DNA from 3 places in the Streptomyces sp. 63XJN7_1_ISO-PGPR-S23-121 genome. Region 1 is predicted to be linked to each of the others. Evidence: riboswitches for the same ligand, from Rfam matches in the RefSeq annotation. Region 1 holds a riboswitch; each other region holds the start of a gene.
What was found. A riboswitch is a leader RNA that binds a small molecule or an ion and turns the genes downstream of it on or off. The one in region 1 is predicted to bind S-adenosylmethionine.
Positions count from the first base shown of each region.

Region 1 (7,489 bases):
CCCCGCCACGACCTCGGTGAACGCGGTGAGCTCCGCGCGGTAGGCGGCGGCGAAGCGGTCCATGAAGAAGTCGTGCGGGACACCGGCCGGGAAGGTGGCGCCGGGTTCGACCGAGCGCAGCGGCAGCTGGTCGTCCAGGCCGACGGCGATGGAGTCGGCGAAGCCGTGGATCTCCATCCGCACGTCGTAACCGCGCGCGTTGTGACGGCTGTTGGAGACGACGGCGATCGTGCCGTCGTCCAGGGTGAGGACGGCGCCGGTGGTGTCCGCGTCGCCCGCCTCCCGGATGAAGCCGGCACCCCGGTTGCCGCCGACGGCGTACACCTCGGTCACCTCACGGCCCGTCACCCAGCGGATGATGTCGAAGTCGTGCACGGCGCAGTCCCGGAAGATGCCACCCGAGGCGGCGATGTACGCGGCCGGCGGCGGGGCCGGGTCCAGCGTGGTCGACCGCACGGTGTGCAGCGTGCCCAGCTCACCGCCGCGCACGGCCGCCCGCGCCGCGGCGAACCCGGCGTCGAAGCGGCGGTTGTAGCCGATCTGCACCGGCACGTCACGGCCCGCGACCGCCTTGAGCACCTCGACGCCCTCCGCCACGGTGCGGGCGACGGGCTTCTCGCAGAAGACGGGCACGCCGGCCTCGACGGCGGCCAGGATCAGGCCCGGGTGGGCGTCGGTGGCGGCGGCGATCACCACCCCGTCCACCCCGGCCGCCAGTACCGCCTCGGGCGAGGCGGCCACCTCGGCACCGAACCGCTCGGCGGCGGCCCGCGCCGCGTCCGCGAACGGGTCGGCGACGACGAGCGAGCCGACGGCGTCGAGTCCGGAGAGGGTCGCGGCGTGGAAGGCGCCGATGCGGCCGAGGCCGAGGATTGCGATGCGCATGGTTCCGCTGCTCCTTGTGTCTGGTTGCCCTCGTGCGTACGCCGCGGTCGCCGGAGCCCGCCGGGCAGGTCCGGCTCCCGCTCGCCGGCCCCGGCGTCACTCCTCGGCGTGCACCTCGACCCAGGCCCGGCGCTCGGCCGACCGGGCCATCGCGTCCAGTACGGCCGCGCTGCGCACCGCGTCCGGCAGCGTCGCGCCGTGGGGCGTGCCCTCCGCCACCGAGCGCAGGAAGCGGTGGGCCTCCACCACCTTGAGGTCGTCGTAGCCCATGGCGTTCGCGGCCCCCGGCTGGAAGGCGGCGAACTCGCCGTGCGCCGGACCGACGTGGACGGTGCCGACCGGCTGGTCCTGGTACAGCGTGCCCCGGGCGACACCCAGTTCGTTCATGCGGCGGAAGTCCCAGAACACCGCGCCCCGAGTGCCGTGCACCTCGAACCCGTAGTTGTTCTGCTCGCCGACCGAGACCCGGCACGCCTCCAGGACACCGCGGGCGCCGGAGGCGAAGCGCAGCAGGCAGCCGGCGTAGTCCTCGTTCTCCACCGGGCCCGACTCGCCGCCCGGGGCGCGCGCGTGACCGGCGGTTGCGGCGGCCGGGCGGGGCCGCTCCGGCAGGAAGACCGCCGTGTCGGCGGACAGGGACGCGATGTCGCCCAGCAGGAACCGGGCCAGGTCCGCGCCGTGCGAGGCCAGATCGCCGAGCACCCCGCTGCCGCCCCGCTCCCGCTCGTAGCGCCAGGTCAGCGCGCCCTCGGGATGCGCCGCGTAGTCGCTGAACAGGCGGAAGCGGGCATGGGTGACGGCGCCGATCTCCCCGGACGCGATCAGCTCACGGGCGGCCTCGACCGCGGGCGCGTTGCGGTAGTTGAAGCCGACGGCGCCCTGCACGCCGGCCGCGCCCACGGCGGCCGCCACCGCGCGGGCGTCCGCGACGGTGAGGCCCACCGGCTTCTCGATCCAGATGTGCTTGCCGGCCCCGGCCATCGCCACGCCGATCTCCCGGTGCAGGAAGTTCGGCGCGGTGATGCTGACCGCCCCGACGCGCGGGTCGGCGGCCACCTCCCGCCAGTCGCGGGTGGCCGAGGCGAACCCGAACTGCGCGGCGGCCTCCTCGGCCCTGCCCGGCACCTCGTCGGCGACGGTGATCAGCTCAGGACGCAGCGGCAGCAGCGGATAGTGGTGGCGGACGCGGGCGTACGCCCGGGCGTGCACCCGGCCCATCCAGCCGAAACCGACGACGGCGACACCGAGCGCGTCCACCATGCGAGCCCCTCGAGGACCGGTCCGTGATCTGACGAGGCCCACCCTGTGCGGAGCCCTGGCATCATGTCAACCTTTTGACAGGACAAAGGTGCGCGGCGGGAGCGGTCCCGCCCGGCGGGACTACCCGAGGTCGACCGCGTACGCCTTGCGCAGCGTCTCGTGCACCGTCCACGTCGTCAGGTCGCCCTCGCGCAGGACGGCCGGGTCGCCGGGCCCGACCCTCAGCGTCGGGCCGCCCTCCACCTCGATGGTGGCCGAGCCGCTCAGCACGACGAACAGCTCGTCCGCCTCGGTGTCGGTGACGACGCCGGGGGTGATCTGCCAGATGCCGCGGGCCTGGCGGCCGTCCGCCGACTCCCGGACCACCTTGCCGGTGACCTCGGGGCTGCCGGACACGATCTGCTCGGGGGAGAGGGGCTCGGGTACGAGCTCGGCGTCGGGGACGTGGACAACGAAGCTGTGGGTCATGCGGCGACGCCAGTCGGGACGGGCGGGGCCGCGGGGGCGAGGTTCGCGCTGACCGCCTGCGGCGTCTTCCTGCTCAGCGTCCACATGCCGCTGGCGCTCACCTTCGTGGCGGTCTTCCTCACCGGAGTGTTCCTCAACAGCGCCCAGACCACGATCTACGCGACCGTCTCCATCGGCTCCGCCCCCGCCGACCGCGCCACCGCGATCGGCTGGACGTCCGGCATGGGCCGCTTCGGCGCCGTCTTCGGCCCGTGGCTGGGCGGCCAGTTGCTCGCCGCGGACAAGGGCGACTGGGGCTTCACCGCCTTCGCGCTCGCCGGTGTCTCGTCCATGGTCTTCATCGGCGTCGCGGCCCTGCGCACGAGGCCGGCCGGGGACGGCGCGGGACAGAAGCTGGTCACCGCGCACTGACCGCGTCCGGCGACGCGGGGGTACGCACGCGCGGGCGTGCCAGGGGAGCCGGGCCGGTCAGGGTGACGTGAGGCCGCGGGCGTCCAGTTCGTCCCCGCACTCCTCGGGCACCATGGTCACCGTCAAGGTCTGGACGGCCTGCTGCGCAGGGGACGCGGACGGTGCCGGCCACGCCTCCGCCTCCTCGCGCTCCCGGCGCCCCTCGCCGACACGGTCGGCGATCTCCGCGCAGTCGACGGCGTGGCTCGCCGTCGGAGCCGGATCCTCGCCGGGGGACCCGGGCCCGTCCGCGTACGGATCGGCGCCGAGGGCGGCGGTGGCGGCGAGGCCGGCCAGGCACAGCCCCGCCCAGACCGCGACGATCCGCCGGTGGCCGTTCACGGGCCGGCCGTCCCGCCGGCGCCCGCACGCACGGGTGGGGCCGTTCTCGCGCCGCACACGATGCTCAACCCGGTTTCCTCCGCCGCGTCACCGGTGCCGTACCGCCGGGGCCGCAGATTACCGTCCCCGGCGGGACAGCCAGGCGGCGGTCAGGGAGCCGGAGACGTTGTGCCAGACGGAGAAGACCGCGGCCGGCAGCGCCGCCAGCGGACTGAAGTGGGCGGTGGCCAGGGAGGCCGCCAGGCCGGAGTTCTGCATGCCGACCTCGAAGGCCATGGCCCGGCTTGCCGGTTCACCGAGCCGGCCGAGGCGCCCCGCGCCGTAGCCCAGCGCCAGCCCGAGGCCGTTGTGCAGCACGACGGCGAGGAACACCATCGCCGCCGCCGACTTGATGGCGTCGGCACTGCCCGCGACGACCACGGCCACGATCACGGAGATCGTCAGCGCGGACAGCCACGGCAGCGCGGTCAGCGCCCGTCGCACGTACCGGCCCGCCACGAGCCGTACGACGACGCCCGCGAGGATCGGCAGCAGGACCGTCTTGAGGATGTCCGTCACCATGGACCCGGCGTTGACCGGGAGGTACTCGCCGGCCAGCAGCAGCGTCAGCGGCGGGGTGACCAGCGGGGCGACGAGCGTGGAGACGGTGGCGACGGAGACCGAGAGGGCGACGTCGCCCCGGGCCAGGTAGGTCACCACGTTGGAGGCCGTGCCGCTGGGCGCGCAGCCCACCAGGATCACGCCGGCGGCGAGCTGCGGCGAGAGGCCGAGCAGGTGGGCGATCGCCCAGCCGAGCCCCGGCATGATGACGTAGTGCGCCACCAGCCCGAGGGCCACCGCCCAGGGGCGCTTGGCGACCCCGCGGAAGTCCTCCGGGGTCATGGTGACGCCCATGCAGAACATCACCACGCCCAGCAGGTACGGCACCGCCTCGCCCCACCCGGTGAAACTCCCCGGGAGCAGCAGGCCGACGGCGCCGGCCGCGAGGACGAGAAGGGGGAAGACGGTGACGGCCCGGCGGGCGGAGCGGTCGCCGGTGACGTCGTCGCTGATGTGTTCGGGTCGTTCGGTACGCACCGTGCGAGGTAACGCCCGCCGGCGGCGGGACGCAACGCCGTCTCGCGATGTGATCATCGGGGCGGCCCGGGCCGCCGGCCGCGCCCCCTCCGGCGGATGGGGTAGGGTTGACCTGCGTGATCACACGGAAACCGCTCACCCGCGGCCCGTGGGACGCACACCGGGACGTGGCGCAGCTTGGTAGCGCACTTGACTGGGGGTCAAGGGGTCGCAGGTTCAAATCCTGTCGTCCCGACGGTGACGAAGGGTCTTCGCGAGCAACGGCTCGCGAAGGCCCTTTAGCGTGTCCGCCCCGCACGCGGCCGACCACGGCGTGGACACCCCCTTGACGCACCCGGGACACAGGCCGACACTTCCCTGGTAATCCTAGTGAACAGGTAGGGAATCATGGGGAGCATCGAGCCGGTCACCGCCGACGCGGACCGCCGCACGCCGGGACCGTCGCCCCTGCTCACCTCCCGCCGTCACATCGACCTCCTCCGCGTCCGCAGCGCCATCACCTCACCGCGCTGAGCCGTCCGGCACCGGCCGCCCGCGCTCCCGCACGCGTCCCGTGCGGCCGGGTGCCCGCGCACGGCCCGCCCGCCGCCGCCTCCGCCGCGCGTGTCCCACGCGCCCGCACCCGAGGAGCACCATGACCGTCACCCGCCTCGCCCCCGCGCCGGCCTTCCGGGGGCGCATCGGCCGCGACCCGCGCAGCGGCCACTACGCCGTGCCGCGCCGCTACCGCCTCCACCTGTCGCCCGGCCACGACGACTGTCTGCGCATCGCCGTCGTGCACGGCCTCCTCGGACTCGACGACGTGTGTCCGGTGACCCTCCTCGACCCCGTTCCCGACGGTGCCGACGGCGGCCACCCCGCGCTGCGGTCGCTGTACGAGGCGAGCGCGCACCACTACCGGGGACCGGCCGTCGCGCCGGTGCTCAGCGACGACTGGTCGGGCCGCATCGTGAGCACGCACGCGCCCGACATCATGCGCGACCTCGCCCGGTACTTCGCCTCCGCGGGCCCCGAGCTGTACCCGGACGGCCAGGACGCGGCGATCGAGGCCGTGGAGCTGCTCTGCGCCCGAGCGGAGGACCCCGCGGCGCTGGACTCGCTGGAGCAGCGGCTCGCCGGCCACCCCTACGTCCTGGGGGAGCGGCTCACCGCGGCCGACGTCGAGGTGTGGGTGGCCATGTCCCGGCTCGGCGCCGCCCACCGCACGGACCGCCACCCCGCCCTGTGGTCCCACGTGCGGCGCCTGAGCGCGCACCCGGCCTTCGCGCACCGCGTCGGAGACCGTCCCGTCTGACGGGACGGCGTTGACACGAGCACGGCCAACTGCCTTACTTACGGACCAAGAACGGTCATGAGCGTCAGTGACAAGCCCTGGCTGGCTGACCGGCAACCCTCGCTCCGCGGTGGGGTGCCCCAGGTGACGACCGGACCGGATGCACTTCGGTAAGCGCGAGGCCCGCAGGGCCGGAACAGTGACGATGACGGACATGTACGCAGCTCCCAGGACGGCGGACCGCCGCCCCCAGGGCCCTGTACGCCCGTACCCGAGCCCGCTCGTCGCCGACCGTGCCGTCGATCTGCTCCGCGTCAGCAGCGCACTGTGTACCGACCGCGGCCGCGGCCGCCGCCAGGGCTGACCTCCCTCCTTCCGGACCTCAGCGCTCGCGGCGACCGCCCGGCCCCTACTTCGCCGCCAACCCGGGCGTCGCCTATCACGTCACACGGACGGCGAAGACCCCCGGCGCCACGCGCAGCGCGGGCACCTACTCGGGAGCCGGCGCCTCCCTCCAGGGCCTGATCGCGGCCACCGCCAAGAAGGACAGCGGGCTCGCCGAACCGATCGCGGACGCCATCAACCACCTGATCGACAACGGCCAGTACGCGAAGTGGCTGGCCGTCTGGAACCTCTCCAGCGAGGCCGTCGAGTCGGCCGAGGTCAATCCGCCCGGCCTCCCCCTCGACAACAACTGACGACCCGTCATCATAACGTCCCCCCGCCGGTCCGTCCGCAGGAGAGGAACCCGAACCCGTGACCCAGCCGACCGGCCTACGCGTCGACACGGCCCCTGCCGCCCTCGCCCCGCACCCCCTGGACAACGCCGTCTGGGCCGCCCTGACCGGCCCGCACGCCCCCTTCGCCGAACGCCTCGGCAGGGCCGCCCGCTACCCGTCGGACGTGGCCGTCTTCGCCGCCCTCGAGGACCCCGCCGATCCGGCCGCCTGGGCCGACCTGCACCGCCTCGTCGGCCCCGGCACGGCGGTCGCGGTGCCCGGCGCGCCCACCGTCCCCGCGGGTTGGCGGGCCTTCGGCGGCGTGCCCGGGGTGCAGTTCGTCGACACCGCGCTGCGCGCCGAGCCGGACCCCGGGGCCGTACGGCTCGGGCCCGCCGACGTCCCCGAGATCCTGGACCTGGTCGCCCGCACCCGGCCCGGCCCCTTCCTGCCCCGCACCGTTCTCCTCGGCACCTACCTCGGCATCCGGCACCGGGGCCGGCTGGTCGCCCTGGCGGGCGAGCGACTCCGGCTGCCCGGCTGGACCGAGATCAGCGCCGTGTGCACCGACCCGGCGCACCGCGGCCGGGGACTCGCCACCCGTCTGGTCCGCGCCGTCGCCGCGGGCATCCGCGAACGCGGCGACACCCCGTTTCTGCACGCCGCCGCGAGCAATACCCGGGCCATCGGGCTGTACGAGTCCATCGGCTCCACCCTGCGCCGCCACACCGAGTTCCGCGACGTGCGCACACCCGGCACGGCCGCCGCGCCGGGGAACCGGTGAACGGCCGCGCGCCCACGGCGACTCCGCCCGCCCGGCGGACGGAGTCGGGTCCGGCGCGTGCCCCGGCCCCCGCCCGCCCCCGCCCCCGGCCGCCCGGCGACCCGCGGCGCGTGGCCGGCGCGCTCCGCCACCCCCGGCCCGACGCGCTCCACCACCTCCGGCCCGACGCCCACCCCGCCCGCTCCCGGTGAGAACCCCGTTTCCCTCCGGACGACCAGGAAGGCAGACCAC
Region 1 covers NZ_CM149653.1:2,971,418-2,978,906, forward strand. Annotated here, with positions in the region: gene AC0VYN_RS12930 (Gfo/Idh/MocA family protein) at 1-885, opposite strand, end outside; gene AC0VYN_RS12935 (Gfo/Idh/MocA family protein) at 982-2,145, opposite strand; gene AC0VYN_RS12940 (cupin domain-containing protein) at 2,266-2,613, opposite strand; gene AC0VYN_RS12945 (hypothetical protein) at 2,605-3,024, shown strand; gene AC0VYN_RS12950 (hypothetical protein) at 3,082-3,405, opposite strand; gene AC0VYN_RS12955 (bile acid:sodium symporter family protein) at 3,523-4,482, opposite strand; tRNA gene AC0VYN_RS12960 (tRNA-Pro) at 4,644-4,717, shown strand; gene AC0VYN_RS12965 (hypothetical protein) at 4,870-4,995, shown strand; gene AC0VYN_RS12970 (glutathione S-transferase C-terminal domain-containing protein) at 5,117-5,776, shown strand; SAM riboswitch class IV at 5,830-5,938, shown strand; partial or broken gene AC0VYN_RS12975 (ABC transporter substrate-binding protein) at 6,166-6,453, shown strand; gene AC0VYN_RS12980 (GNAT family N-acetyltransferase) at 6,512-7,258, shown strand.

Region 2 (7,489 bases), 4.5 Mb from region 1:
TGCGCGCCTTGCCCAGCAGGTCGAGGGAGGCGTTCTCCAGCTTGAGGCCGACCTCCTCGGAGATGACCTCGCCGCCCGTGAGGATGGCGATGTCGCCGAGCATGGCCTTGCGGCGGTCGCCGAAGCCCGGGGCCTTGACGGCGACGGACTTGAAGGTGCCGCGGATCTTGTTGACGACCAGGGTCGACAGGGCCTCGCCCTCGACGTCCTCGGCGATGATCAGCAGCGGCTTGCCCGACTGCATGACCTTCTCCAGGAGCGGCAGCAGGTCCTTGACGTTGCCGATCTTGGAGTTGGCGATGAGGATGTACGGGTCGTCGAGCGACGCCTCCATCCGCTCCATGTCGGTGGCGAAGTACGCCGAGATGTAGCCCTTGTCGAAGCGCATACCCTCGGTGAGCTCCAGCTCCAGACCGAAGGTCTGGGACTCCTCGACGGTGATGACGCCTTCCTTGCCGACCTTGTCCATGGCCTCGGCGATGAGCTCGCCGATCTGGGTGTCGGCGGCGGAGATGGAGGCCGTGGAGGCGATCTGCTCCTTGGTCTCGACATCCTTGGCCTGCTCGAGCAGGGCGGCGGAGACGGCCTCGACGGCCTTCTCGATACCGCGCTTCAGGGCCATCGGGTTGGCGCCGGCGGCCACGTTGCGCAGACCCTCGCGCACCAGGGCCTGGGCGAGGACGGTCGCGGTGGTCGTACCGTCACCGGCGACGTCGTCCGTCTTCTTGGCGACTTCCTTGACCAGCTCGGCGCCGATCTTCTCGTACGGGTCCTCGAGCTCGATCTCCTTGGCGATGGAGACACCGTCGTTGGTGATCGTGGGCGCGCCCCACTTCTTCTCGAGGACGACGTTGCGGCCCTTGGGGCCGAGCGTCACCTTGACGGCGTCCGCGAGCTGGTTCATGCCGCGCTCGAGGCCGCGCCGCGCCTCCTCGTCGAACGCGATGATCTTGGCCATGTGAAGTGGTCCCTCCAGGACTGGGGGTGATTCCTTCGGACCGCGCCCGCGCCCGCGACGGACGGCTCGCCGGCCTCGTGGGTTCCTTCCCCACCCGGCCCGCGGGCCTCACCGACCCGGTCCTCGTTGTCACTCTCACCTTCAGAGTGCTAACGCAATGATTAGCACTCGCCCCTGCCGAGTGCAAGCGCCCCCCGGGGATCGAGCCGGTCGCTCAGCCGCCCGCGAACACCGGCCCGCGCGGACCCCCGGGGTCCGGGCCTGGGCCCGGGCAGGCCGAAGGGCCCGCACCCCAGGGGGTACGGGCCCTTCGGAGAAGACCGTTGGCTTGCGGTGGCCGCACGTCTCAGGCGCTGAGGCGAACCATGTCGGCCTGCGGGCCCTTCTGACCCTGCGAGATCTCGAACTCGACCCGCTGGCCTTCTTCGAGGGTGCGGTAGCCGTCCATCTGAATCGCGCTGTAGTGGACGAAAACATCCGCACCACCGTCGACCGCGATGAAGCCGTACCCCTTCTCCGCGTTGAACCACTTGACGGTGCCCTGAGCCATGCCTAACTCCCCTATTACTGGCCCTTGCACAGATCCGCACTTCGCGGATCCGGGTCAGACCTCACCCCCCAATGGGTGGGGGCGTGCGCCGGAACGCGTCGACCGCGGCCGAATGTATCTGTCCAACTGCCGTCTGCAACAGGGCAATCGGACGAGAAATCTGGACGTAGCCGGTCCGGAATGTGGCGACAATGCGCCTGAATTCGGGTCAAGTCGGGCTACACAAAGAGAACAAAAGCCGCGAAATACGCCCACACTTTGGCTACATCTTGTCGGGCCGGGGGCAGGAATTCCGGGGCGCCGTCCCGGTGATCGGGAGCGCGTTCCCCAACTCTACCGCGCTCAATCACATGGAATTGCCCCCTCCACTTCTCTCCCGGGAGGGGGCAATTCGCTGAACGCGGAGTGACGCCGTTTACCGAAGGTAACGAAGGGGGCGTTTCAGCCGCCCGCGACCGCCGGGATGATCGAGACGCCGGCGCCGTCCGGGGTCTCCGTCTCCAGGCCCTGCTCGAAGCGGACGTCGTCGTCGTTGACGTAGACGTTGACGAAGCGGCGCAGCCTGCCCTGGTCGTCCAGGACGCGGGCGGCGATCCCGGTGTGGTTCTTCTCCAGGTCCGAGATGACCTCGGCGAGGGTCGCGCCGTCGGCGGCGACCTCGGCCTTCCCGCCGGTGTAGGTGCGCAGGATGGTGGGGATGCGAACGGTCACGCTCATGCGAGGCCAGCCTCTCGGAAGGAGTCCAGGTTGGGGCGGATCGTCGCGGTCAGGCCGGTGCCGGCCACCGCGTCGAGGGTCTTGAGGCCGTCGCCGGTGTTGAGGACGACCGTGGTGAGCGACGGGTCCAGCACGCCGTTCTCGATCAGCTTCTTCGTGACGCCCACCGTCACACCGCCGGCGGTCTCCGCGAAGATGCCCTCCGTGCGGGCCAGCAGCTTGATCGCGTCGACGACCTGCTCGTCGGTCACGTCCTCCACCGCGCCACCGGTGCGACGGGCGATGTCGAGCACGTAGGGGCCGTCGGCCGGGTTGCCGATCGCGAGGGACTTGGCGATGGTGTTCGGCTTCTGGGGGCGCACGACGTCGTGTCCCGCCTTGTAGGCGGTGGACACCGGCGAGCAGCCCTCGGCCTGCGCGCCGAAGATCTTGTACGGCTTGTCCTCGACCAGGCCGAGCCCGATCAGCTCCTGCAGGCCCTTGTCGATCTTCGTGAGCTGGGAGCCGGACGCGATCGGGACGACGAGCTGGTCGGGCAGCCGCCAGCCGAGCTGCTCGCAGATCTCGTACGCGAGGGTCTTGGAGCCCTCGGCGTAGTACGGCCGCAGGTTGACGTTGACGAAGCCCCAGCCCTCGCCGGCCGGGTCGCCGATCAGCTCGGAGCAGAAGCGGTTCACGTCGTCGTAGTTGCCCTCGATGCCGACGAGTTCACCGCCGTAGACCGCGGCCATGACGACCTTGCCCTGCTCCAGGTCGTGCGGGATGAACACGCAGGAGCGGAAGCCGGCCCGCGCGGCGGCGGCGCCGACGGCGCCGGCGAGGTTGCCGGTGGAGGAGCAGGACAGGGTGGTGAAGCCGAAGGCACGGGCGGCCTCCAGGGCCTGGGCGACGACGCGGTCCTTGAAGGAGTGCGTCGGGTTGCCGGAGTCGTCCTTGACGTACAGGCCGCCGGTGACGCCGAGCTCGCGGGCCAGGTTCCCGGCCTCGACCAGCTTGGTCCAGCCCGGATTGATGTTCGGCTTGGTCGCGACGTCGGCCGGGACGGGCAGCAGGGGCGCGTAGCGCCAGATGTTCGCGGGGCCCGCTTCGATCCGCTTCCGCAGCTCCTCGGTGTCGTAGGCCGAGAAGTCGTAGGCGATCTCCAGCGGGCCGAAACACTCCTCGCAGGCGAAGACCGGGCCGAGGGGCACGCGGTGGCCGCACTCGCGGCAGGAGAGCGCCGCGGCGGGGCCCAGGTCCACGGGGGAGGCGGGGGAAGCGGGGGAAGCGGTGGTGTCGGTGCTGCTTGCGACAGTCTGCACAGCCATGTGAGGCGAGGCCCTTTCTCCTCATCTTCCTCACGACGCATCTCGCCGTGAGACGGATTTGGCACCTTCCCTAGCCGGGAGCCTCGCGCTGCGATCGACAGTGATCTACGAGAACCGACTGGAGGGTTGCCGGGGCTTCATCGGGCCGTTTCCCTCTGCCCCTCTGGATGAGCGGTATGTGGTTGTTTTGCGCTGGTGCACACGGTGACCCGGCATGCGCCGGTCCTCCGCGTTGTTCAAGACTGTAACCGACGGCCACGACTGTTGAGATAGTCGTCCGTACCGCGAGATGGATCACGAAGGAGCCCACCGACCGTGCTGGAAGAAGTCGAGCGCTGGCTTGGCGCGCGTTCCTGGTCCGTGGCAGACCGCACGATCGCCCAGATCATGGCCGCCAAACGTGCCACGGGCCAGTCGGTCAGCGTGGTGCTGCCCGCGCTCGACGAGGAGGCGACCGTCGGCGACATCGTCACGGTGATCCGCCGTGAGCTGATGCGGCGGATCCCGCTCGTCGACGAGCTCGTGGTCGTGGACTCCGGGTCGACCGACCGCACGTCGGCGGTGGCCGCGGCGGCGGGGGCGCGCGTCGTCCATCGCGACGAGATACTCCCCCGCATCCCCGCCGTGCCCGGCAAGGGCGAGGTGCTGTGGCGCTCGCTGCTGGTCACCGGCGGCGACATCGTCTGCTTCGTCGACGCCGACCTGCGCGAGTTCTCCGCCGACTTCGTCTCCGGCATCGTGGGCCCGCTGCTCACCGACCCGGAGGTCCACCTGGTCAAGGCCATGTACGACCGCCCGCTCACGATGCCCGACGGGCACGCCGGCGGCCCCGAGTCCGCCGGCCAGGGCGGGCGGGTCACGGAACTCATGGCCCGCCCGCTGCTCAACCTGCACTGGCCGCTGCTGGCCGGCTTCGTCCAGCCGCTCAGCGGTGAGTACGCGGCCCGCCGCTCGCTCCTCGAACGGCTCCCCTTCCCCGTCGGCTACGGGGTGGAGCTGGGCATGCTGGTCGACTCCCTGCACCTGGTGGGCCTGGACGCCCTCGCGCAGGTCGACGTCGGCGTCCGCAGGCACCGGCACCAGGACGGGCAGGCCCTGGGCCGGATGTCCGCCGCGATCTACCGCACCGCCCAGCTCCGGCTGGCCCGCGGCCATCTGGTCCGGCCGTCGCTGACCCAGTTCGAACGCGGCAGCACCGGCTTCGAGCCGCGCACCTACTCGGTGGACACCGAGGAACGCCCGCCGATGACACAGATCGCGGAGTACGCGGCCAGAAGAGTGGCCTGAGCCCCCGGGGTTGTTCCCGCCGGGGGCCCGCAAGCGTCAGCCGGAGACGCCGTCCGACCAGCGCCAGCGGCCGGCGGAGTCCGGCTCGCAGGTCAGGTACTCGCCGCCGCGGCCGTGGGTGCTCAGACCGCGGTGCTTCTTGGCGCAGAACTGGCCGTCGGCGTAGCAGTTGCCCGCGGGGCTGGTGAGTTCGCAGGCGCCGGTGCCCGTGCCGGCCCCGGTGCCCGTGTCCGAGCCGCCCGTGTCCGGTGTCCTGGCCGGTTCGGGGGTCGGCGTCGGCTTCGGGGTGTGCAGCAGGCGCCCGGCGCAGTCGCGGCCGTCGCGGGGGACGCTGAAGGTCACGCCACCGGGGCCGTCGGTCTGCTCGCAGACCTTCTCCCCCGTGCCCCAGGAGGAGGCCTGCCGACCGGTGCCCTGGAGCCGGACGGTGTAGCCGAGTCCCGCCCGCTTCGCCGCGAGGACGGCCGACCCGGCACTCCGCCCGGTGAAGTCGGGCAGCGTCACGGGGGTCGGTGTCGGCGTCGGTGTCGGTGTCGGGGCGGGCGCGGAGGTCGTCGCCCCGGTGGGGGACGCCTCGGCCGTGGGGCTCGCGTCGCCCGGTGTCGCGGTGGCCGCCGCCGACCGTTCGTCCGCCGCCGCGTCCGCGGTCCCGTCGCCGCAGCCGGCGAGTGCCAGCGCGGAGACCGCGACCGTCGCCGCGGCACCGGCGAGTCTGTTCATGCGCCTTCGTACGAGCACGGCGCCCACCCCCTGATCTCTGAAATGTGCACCTCGCATACTTGATGTGTTCACAGCATCCACACAAGTCACGTGACCAAATCGCGACCGAGGTGACGCACGGGCACGTTTGAGGATTTGGGGGCCGGGCTAGGTTGAGGCGTATGGCTTCAAGCTTCGGTGCTGCTCAGGTGCTCGTCGCCTCCAATCGGGGGCCCGTCTCGTACGAGGTGCGGGAGGACGGTTCGCTGCACGCCAGACGCGGCGGTGGCGGGCTGGTCTCCGGTCTGTCGGCCATCGGGCCGGACGCGGGCGCGTTGTGGGTCTGCTCGGCGCTGAGCGACGGCGACCGCGAGGCCGTGCGGCGCGGGGTGGGCGAGGACGGCGTGCGGATGCTGGACGTGCCGGCCGACGTGCACGCGGACGCGTACAACGGGATCGCCAACTCGGTGCTGTGGTTCGTCCACCACATGCTGTACCAGACCCCCGTCGAGCCCGTCTTCGACGCGGAGTTCCGGCGGCAGTGGGCGTCCTACGAGGCGTACAACCGGGCCTTCGCCGAGGCGCTGGCCGAGGAGGCCGCCGAGGGGGCGGTCGCGATCGTGCAGGACTACCACCTGACGCTGGTGCCGGGCATGCTGCGCGAGCTGCGGCCCGACCTGCGGATCGGCCACTTCTCGCACACGCCGTGGGCGCCGGTCGACTACTTCCGGATGCTGCCGGACGACATCGCCGAGCAGGTGCTGCGCGGGATGCTGGGCGCCGACCGGCTCGGCTTCCTCACCCGGCGGTGGGCCGACGCGTTCACCGCCTGCTGCGAGGCGCTGGTGGGCGGGCTCGGCGGCACGGAGATCGGCGTGCACGGGCTGGGGGCGGACGCGGACTTCCTGCGGAAGCGGTCGCACGAGGCCGACGTGGACGAGCGGATGGCGAAGCTGCGCGAGGAGATCGGCGAGGGGCGCCGGACGATCGTCCGGGTGGACCGGACCGAGCTGTCCAAGAACATCGTGCGCGGCCTGCTGGCGTACCGGCAGCTGCTCACCGACCGGCCCGAGTGGCGGGAGCGGGTCGTGCACGTCGCCTTCGCCTACCCGTCGCGGCAGGACCTCGCCGTGTACCGGGACTACACGGCCGAGGTGCAGCGGGTCGCGGAGGAGATCAACGCGGAGTTCGGGACGGCCGGGTGGAAGCCGGTCGTGCTGCACGTGAGGGACGACTTCGCGCGGTCGCTGGCGGCGTACCGGCTGGCGGACGTGGCGCTGGTCAACCCGATCCGGGACGGGATGAACCTGGTGGCGAAGGAGGTGCCGGTCGTCTCCGACGAGGGGTGCGTGCTGGTGCTGTCGCGCGAGGCCGGGGCGTACGAGGAGCTGGGCGACGACGCGGTGGTGGTGAACCCGTACGACGTCGCCGGAACGGCGGACGCGCTGCACGAGGCGCTGTCCGTGGGCCCGGGGGAACGGGCGGAGCGCTCGAAGCGGCTGGCCGCGGCGGGAACGGCCCTGCCCCCGGCCCGCTGGTTCCTGGACCAGCTAGAGGCCCTGAGGTCCTGACCCCGCCCGACTGCCCGCCGCCGCGAGCACGGCCGCGGGCAGTCGCGCCTCCCGCACCGCCCTACCGCAACCGCGCCGCCAGCCCCCGCAGCAGCGCCACCACGCCCCCGGGCCCGTCCACCTCCAGGTCGGCCTGTTCCCGCAGCTCGGCCACCTCGTCGCTGCCGCTGCACACGAGCAGCCCCGGTACGCCCTCGGCGCGAAGGTCTCCGACCGCCGCGAAGGCCGGCAGGTCACCGAGGTCGTCACCGGCGAACAGGACGGCCCCGGCACCCGTCTCCCGCGCGTACTCGCGCAGCGCGACCCCCTTGTCCATGCCGGGCGGCCGAAGCTCCAGCACCATGCGGCCCGGCTCGACGACGAGCCCGTGACGTGCGGCGAGGCCGGCCAGCGGCGCGCG
Region 2 covers NZ_CM149653.1:7,506,180-7,513,668, forward strand. Annotated here, with positions in the region: gene groL (chaperonin GroEL) at 1-958, opposite strand, end outside; gene AC0VYN_RS33555 (cold-shock protein) at 1,305-1,508, opposite strand; gene AC0VYN_RS33560 (MoaD/ThiS family protein) at 1,950-2,225, opposite strand; gene thrC (threonine synthase) at 2,222-3,532, opposite strand; SAM riboswitch class I at 3,551-3,706, opposite strand; gene AC0VYN_RS33570 (glucosyl-3-phosphoglycerate synthase) at 3,848-4,819, shown strand; gene AC0VYN_RS33575 (hypothetical protein) at 4,856-5,539, opposite strand; gene AC0VYN_RS33580 (alpha,alpha-trehalose-phosphate synthase (UDP-forming)) at 5,701-7,089, shown strand; gene otsB (trehalose-phosphatase) at 7,151-7,489, opposite strand, start outside.
Region 2: linked by a shared signal. The riboswitch ahead of thrC (threonine synthase) and the one ahead of AC0VYN_RS12975 (ABC transporter substrate-binding protein) in region 1 are both predicted to bind S-adenosylmethionine.

Region 3 (7,489 bases), 3.2 Mb from region 1:
CCCCAGCTGCGCTCGGTGTGCGAGCGGTACTACTCCCCGCAGGACGCGGAGTTCGCGTACGAGGGCGCCCGCGCCTTCGTCACCAGCGACCACATGTTCCGCGACTCGCGCCTGAAGACCGTGCTGTGCGGCACCTCGCCCGAGCAGTACTTCCGCTACCGCGTCACCGACGTCGGGGTGGACTTCTGGATGCGGATGTCCTACCCGATCTACCGGCACCCGCAGCTGACCGAGCACGCCAAGACGGGCCTCGCCGCCCGGATGACGACCCGCGGGCTGGCCGTCGTCAACGACTTCTACTCCTACGACCGCGAGCACGCCCTCGGGCAGGTCACCAACTGCTTCCGGCTGTGCGACGTGTCGGACGAGGACGACTTCCGGCGCTTCTTCCGCGCCCGGCTGGACGACATGGCCGAGGACCTGCGGTGCATACGGGCCTTCGACGACACCACCCGGGACGTCCTGCTCGACCTGATCCACGGCAACTTCGTGTGGACCACGCGCGACCGGCGCTACCAGGCCCCGGTCAACGACGTCAACTCGACGATCCAGTAGGGAGACCGCCGCATGCGCACCACCAAGTCGGCGGCGGAACGGGCCTGGCGGGTCGGCGTCGCGCCCGGCGCCCTGCCCGTGCTGGGCCACGTGCCCGCACTGTGGCGCCGCCCCCTCGAGTTCCTCGCCTCGCTGCCCGCCCACGGAGACCTGGTCGAAGTACGGCTCGGGCCGGGACGCGCCTATCTGGCCGCCCACCCCGAGCTGGTGCGGCACGTGCTGCTCCACCCGCACGTCTTCGACAAGGGCGGTGTCTTCGACAAGGCCCGCCAGCTGCTCGGCAACAGCCTTTCGGTGTCCCGCGGGGAGGAGCACCGCTTCCAGCGCCGGCTGATCCAGCCCGCGTTCCACACCACCCGGATCAGTGCCTACACGACGGCCGTGGCGGAGGACACGCGCACCGTCACCGACGCCTGGCGGTCCGGGGAGACGCGGGACATCAGCGACGCGATGCACGGCCTGCTGATGCGGGTCGCCGCCCGCACGCTGTTCTCCACCGGCCTCGACGCGGCGACGATCGAGGAGGCTCGGCAGTGCCTTCGCACGGTCTCGCACGGCATCTACCGGCGCACCGTCGCGCCCCTCGGCGTGCTGGAGCGGCTGCCCACTCCGGGCAACCGGGCCTACGACCGGGCCAATGCCAGGCTGCGGCAGATCGTGGCCGGCATGATCGCCCAGCGGCGCCGCGCGGACACCGGCCACGACGACCTGCTCTCGATGCTGCTCGCGGCCGGGCATCCCGACACCGGGGAGAGGCTGACCGACGGTCAGGTCCTGGACCAGGTCATCACCTTCCTGGTCGCGGGCAGCGAGACCACCGCCTCGACACTGGCCTTCGTCTTCCATCTGCTGGGCACGCTGCCCGAGGTGGAGCGGCGGGTGCACGCCGAGGTGGACGGGGCGCTGGACGGACGCACCCCGGTCTACGACGACCTGCCCGCGCTGCCCTACACCCGCAACGTGATCACCGAGGCGCTCCGCCTGTACCCGCCGTCCTGGATGGCGATGCGGGTCACCGCCGAGGAGGTCCGGCTGGGCGGGCGGACCCTCCCGGCCCGCACGATGATCCTGTACAGCGCCTACGCCCTGCACCACAACCCCGAGCTCTTCCCGGACCCGGAGACCTTCGACCCCGGGCGCTGGGAGGGCGAGCGCGCGGCGCTGGTCCCCCGCGGGGCGCTGCTGCCGTTCGGCGCGGGCAGCCACAAGTGCATCGGCGACGTCCTCGCACTCACCGAGACCGCGCTCGTCGTCGCCACCGTCGCCGCGCGCTGGCGGCTGCGTCCGGTGCCGGGCGGCGAGCTGCGCCTCGTACCGAAGGCCACGCTGGAGGCGGGCCCGCTGCCGATGCGTCTGGAGCGGCGGTGACGACGCTGCCGTGTGACGTTCCGTACGCCGCAGTCCCGGACCGGAGGACATCCGAAGCATGACGACCATCCCTTCCGACACCGCACGCGCGCCCCGGCCGGTGCCCGCACCCGGCCGGCTGCCCCTCGTGGGCCACGCGCACCTGCTGGCCCGCCGCCCCCTGGAGTTCCTGTCCTCCCTGCCCGCCGTGGGGGACCTGGTCGAGCTGCGCATCGGCGGCAGGCCCGCCTATCTGCCCTGCCACCCGGACCTGGTGCAGCAGGTGCTGCTGAACGCGCGGGTCTACGACACCGGCGGACCGGTCAAGGAGAAGGCCCGCCCGATCCTGGGCAACGGGCTGATCACCTCCGACTGGGCCGACCACCGCAGACAGCGGCGCATGGTGCAGCCGGCCTTCCATCCGGCGCGCATCGCCGCCTACGCCGAGGTCATGCGGGACGAGTGCGCGGCGCACGCCGAGACCTGGGAGGCCGGGCGGCCGACCGACGTCGGCGACGCGATGCAGGCACTGACGGCGCGGGTGACGGCCCGCGCGCTGTTCTCGACCGAGATGGCACCGCACTCGGTCGCGGAGATCCAGCGCAGCCTGCCCGTGATGGTCCACGGCGCCTACCGCCGGGCCATGGACCCCACCGGGCTGCTGGCCAGGCTCCCGCTGCCCGCCAACCGCGCGTTCGACGCGGCGCTCGGCCGACTGCACACCCTCATCGACGGCATCGTCGCCGACTACCGGCGGGCCGGCGGGGACCGCGGCGACCTGCTGTCGGCCCTGCTGGCCGCGCGGGACGAGGAGGACGGCGGCGCCCTGTCCGACCAGGAGGTCCACGACCAGGTCATGACCCTGCTGCTGGCCGGTGTGGAGACCACCGCGAGCGCGTTGACCTGGGCCTGGCACCTGCTCGCGGCCCACCCCGAGGCCGAGGCGAAGCTGCACGCCGAGGTCGACGAGGTGCTGGACGGCCGTCCGCCCGCGTACGCCGACGTGCCGCGGCTCGCGTACACCCAGCGGATCTTCACCGAGACGCTGCGGCTGTACCCGCCGGCCTGGATGTTCACCCGCACCACGACCGAGCCGACGGACCTGGGCGGCGTCCGCCTGCCGGCCGGTGCCGACGTGCTGGTCAGCCCGTACGTCATCCACCGCGTCCCCGCACTGTTCGCGGACCCGGAGCGGTTCGACCCCGACCGGTGGCTGCCCGAGCGGGCCGGGGACGTCAAGCGCTCCTCGTACCTGCCGTTCGGCGCGGGCAGCCGCAAGTGCATCGGCGACGTCTTCGGCATGACGGAGGCCACGCTCGCCCTCGCCGCGCTCGCCTCCCGCTGGCGGCTGTGTCCGGTCCCCGGCACCGCGGTGAGGCCGCGGGCCGGGATGAGCCTGACCGCGGGCCCGCTGCCGATGGTGCCCCGGCCGCGCTGACACACCGCCGCCCGCCGCCGCGGGGCTCCGGTCCCCGGCGATGGACGGCGGGCGCGGTCGGCCGACGGTGGTGCCGGACGGCCTCCGGCCCGGACGACGGTCCGTTGCCCCTGGTCTGCGGCCACGCGGTCGACCTGCTCCCCCGGCTGACGCCCGAGCTGCCCCGCGACGTGGTCGTCAACTGCATCACCGGCTTCCAGACGCCGCTGACCGTGACACACGACGACGACCCCACCTCCGTCGGCCGGGCCGTGTCCGGTCAGGTCTCCACGGCCCTGGCCCGCCGGGACCCCGAGCGCTTCCTGCTGGCCGCGCGGCGGGCCGGCGCCCGGGGCGTCGCGGTACCGGTCCCGGTGGTCACCCACGGCATCTCCAACGTCGGCCGTATCCCGGCCCATCCCGTCCCCGACGACGTGCGCCTGGTCCGGTTCGGCGCCACCGTGAACGCGCCCGGCCTGCCGCCCAAGCTCTTCGTCGCCTCGTTGGACGGCCGGCTGCTCGTGCAGTACGAGTACGACAGCCGTGCCCACGGCGCCGAGCGGATGCGGCGGCTGCGCGCGACGATGCGCGCCTCGCTGGAGGCCCTGGTGCGCTGAAGCCCCGGCCGGGCGTCGCCTCCCGGCGGACCACGCCCTAGAGTGGGTGTCCCAGTGCGCACCGAGGGAGAGAATCAACCGTGATCAGCGCGATCGTCCTCATCAAGACCAGCGTGGACCGGATCCCCGAGATCGCGGAGCAGATCGCCTCGCTGGAGAACGTCACCGAGGTCTTCTCGGTCACCGGCACCTACGACCTGATCGCCATGGTGCGGGTCCACCAGCACGAGGACCTGGCGGAGGTCATCCCCGGCCGGATCAGCAAGATCCCGGGCGTGGAGGGCACGGACACCCACGTGGCGTTCCGCACCTACTCGCAGCACGACCTCGAGGCGGCGTTCGCGATCGGCCTGGACAACTAGGGCCCGCCGTCCGGACGCCGCCGTGCCGGTACGGGCGGCTCAGGCGGCGGTACCCGTCCCGGCGGCGGACGTGTCCGGCACGCACCGGCCGTCCTCGGTGCGGTAGTTCCACCGGGCGCCGTCGCTGACCAGCTCCTTGACGGCGTTCACGAACCGCTCCACGTGCTCGTCCGGGGTGCCCGCGCCGAAGCTGACCCGGACGGCGTTGAGGGACCTCTCCCCCGGCGCCGCCTCGGGGGCGCCGCACTCGCCCTGCGTCTGCGGGTCGCTGCCGAGCAGGGTGCGCAGCAGCGGGTGGGCGCAGAACAGGCCGTCGCGGACGCCGATGCCGTACTCCGCGGAGAGGGCGGCGGCGAAGTGCGAGCTGTTCCAGCCGTCGACCACGAAGGAGAGGACGCCGACGCGGGCGGCGTCGTCGCCGAAGAGGGACAGGACCCGGACCTCGGGCACCTGAGCGAGCCCTTCGCGGACCTTGCGGACCAGGTACTCCTCCCGCGCGACCAGCGTGCCGAACCCGGCCTCGGTGAGCGCCTTGCAGGCCGAGGCGATGGCGTAGGCGCCGATGACGTTGGGCGACCCGGCCTCGTGGCGGGCGGCGCCGTCGTGCCACCGCACCTCCACGCCGCCGTCCGCGCGCCGGGTGACGCTGCGGCTGGCCCCGCCGCCGGCGAGGTACGGCTCGGCCTCGCCCAGCCAGTCGGCACGGCCCGCGAGGACACCGGCGCCGAAGGGGGCGTACAGCTTGTGCCCGGAGAAGGCGACCCAGTCGACGTCCAGGTCACGGACGTCGACCGGGTGGTGCGGGGCGAGCTGGGCGGCGTCCAGCACGATCCGGGCCCCGTGCGCGTGCGCGGCGGCGGCCAGTTCGCGCACCGGCCACAGCTCGCCGGTGACGTTGGAGGCGCCGGTGACGCAGACCAGGGCGGGGCCGTACGGCTCGCGGGCGGCCAGCGCGCGCTCCAGGGTCTCGACGGCGTCGGCGGGGCTGCTCGGGGCGTCGAGGCAGGTCACGTCCGCGTCCCGCCAGGGCAGCAGCGAGGCGTGGTGCTCGGTCTCGAAGACGAAGACCCGGCAGCCGGCCGGGAGGGCGGCGGCGAGCAGGTTCAGGGAGTCGGTGGTGGACCGGGTGAACACGACCTGGTCGGCGTCCCGGCAGCCGAGGAACTCGGCGACGGTCCTCCGGGCGTTCTCGAACAGGTCGGTCGACAGCTGCGACAGGTACCCGGCGCCGCGGTGCACGCTGCCGTAGTACGGGGCGTAGGCGGCGACGTCGTCCCAGACCCGCTGGAGCGCGGGCGCGCTGGCGGCGTAGTCGAGCGCGGCGTAGGTGACCTCGCCGCCCGTGACGAGCGGGACGGTGACGTCCCGGCCCAGGACGGGCAGCGGGGCGGCGACGGACTGGTCGGCGGCGACGGCGGAGACGGACATGGGTGCTCCCGTGAAGGCAGAGTTCGTCGCCGCGCGAGCGGGTACGGCTCGAGCGCGGGACGAGCGGAAGAGAGGGGATGCGGAGGCGGGGCTCTGCGGCCCTATCGCATTCGCTGATTCACGGAAGACTCCCTCGGACGACCCAGGACCCCTGGTTCCGCGAGGGGTCCGCGCTTGCCGTGAACCCTGCTGTCCACGGCCTGGTCCTCACCCGGGGCACCCCGCCACGGACGGAGGGTTGCCGGACAGTCGGCCGGGGCCGTATGACTGTCACTCATGACCTGGAAGGGAACGTACGTGAAGTGATCGCCGCCCCGCAACCCGGGTCCGGATCGCGGGACGGGCGTCACGGTCCGCTCAGGCGTTGCTGGCGGCCACCCAGCGCTCCAGGGTCCGCCGGGCGGCGCCGGAGTCGATGGACGCGGCGGCCTGCTCCATGCCGGCCCGGATCCGCTCGGTGAGCGGGCCGTCGCCGGGCTTCAGGGCCACCAGGGCCGCCGCCGAGTTCAGCAGCACCGCGTCACGGACGGGGCCCCGCTCGCCGGCCAGCAGCCGGCGGGCGACGTCGGCGTTGTAGGAGGCGTCGGCGCCGCGCAGGGCCTCGACCGGCACCAGTTCCAGGCCGACGTCCCGCGGGTCGAAGGTCTCCTCGGTCACCGTGCCGTCCCGCACCACCCAGACCCGGGAGGTGGAGGTCGTGGTCAGCTCGTCGAGGCCGTCGTCGCCGCGGAACACCAGGGAGGAGTTGCCGCGCTCGGCGAACACCCCGGCGATGATCGGGGCCATCCGGGGGTCGGCGACACCGACCGCCTGGGCCTTCACCTTCGCCGGATTGGTCAGCGGTCCGAGGAAGTTGAACACGGTCCGCACACCCAGCTGGCCGCGCGCGGTCGCCACATGGCGCAGTGCGGGGTGGAACTTGACCGCGAAGCAGAAGGTGATCCCGGCCTCCTCGGCGACCTGGGCCACCCGCTTCGGGGTCAGCTCGAGGTTGACGCCGAGCTTCTCCAGCACGTCGGACGCGCCGGACGCCGAGGACGCGGCACGGCTGCCGTGCTTGACGACCTTCGCGCCGGTGCCGGCGATCACGACGGCCGACATGGTGGAGATGTTGACCGTCCTGGCGCCGTCGCCGCCGGTGCCGACGATGTCGACCGTCTCGCCGGGGACCTCGATCACGTGCGCGTGCTCGTACATCGACCGCACGCAGCCGGAGATCTCGCCGACGGTCTCGCCCTTGGCCCGCAGCGCCGTCGCGAACCCGGCGATCTGCACGTCGGTCGCCTCGCCGCGCATGATCAGGTCCATCGCCCAGGCGGTGTCGTCGGCGGACAGGTCGCGGCCGTCCAGCAGACCGTTCAGCAGGGCGGGCCAGGAGCGGCCCGCCGCGGTGTCGCCTCCAGCGGGGGTCACAGCGCTCATGAGCCGCTCCTGAATCGTGTACGTCGTGGAAAGAGTGTGGTCCCACCCTATCCAGCCCCCGGGCACGGCGAAGGGCCCCGTCCGCAGACCGGACGGGGCCCTTCGACCGTGGTGTGGCGACGCTGGAGGGTTCAGTGGTGGCCGTGGCCGCTCGTGATCTCCTTGTACTCGTCGACGGTCGGCTTCGGGATCTGCGACCCCTCGCCGTAGTACGCCTTGCTGAGCTTGGCGCGCAACTTCTCCGCGCTCTTCGGCTTGCGCTCGACGCCGTTCTCGTCGACCGTCGGGCCGATCTCGGCCGGCTCGTACTGCTCGTGCGACGTGAGGGTGTGCAGCGCGCC
Region 3 covers NZ_CM149653.1:6,136,586-6,144,074, forward strand. Annotated here, with positions in the region: gene AC0VYN_RS27440 (isoprenoid biosynthesis enzyme family protein) at 1-555, shown strand, start outside; gene AC0VYN_RS27445 (cytochrome P450) at 568-1,923, shown strand; gene AC0VYN_RS27450 (cytochrome P450) at 1,982-3,340, shown strand; gene AC0VYN_RS27455 (phthiocerol/phthiodiolone dimycocerosyl transferase family protein) at 3,253-3,936, shown strand; gene AC0VYN_RS27460 (Lrp/AsnC family transcriptional regulator) at 4,017-4,298, shown strand; gene AC0VYN_RS27465 (aminotransferase class V-fold PLP-dependent enzyme) at 4,338-5,726, opposite strand; SAM riboswitch class IV at 5,892-6,008, opposite strand; gene trpD (anthranilate phosphoribosyltransferase) at 6,084-7,148, opposite strand; gene qcrB (cytochrome bc1 complex cytochrome b subunit) at 7,280-7,489, opposite strand, start outside.
Region 3: linked by a shared signal. The riboswitch ahead of AC0VYN_RS27465 (aminotransferase class V-fold PLP-dependent enzyme) and the one ahead of AC0VYN_RS12975 (ABC transporter substrate-binding protein) in region 1 are both predicted to bind S-adenosylmethionine.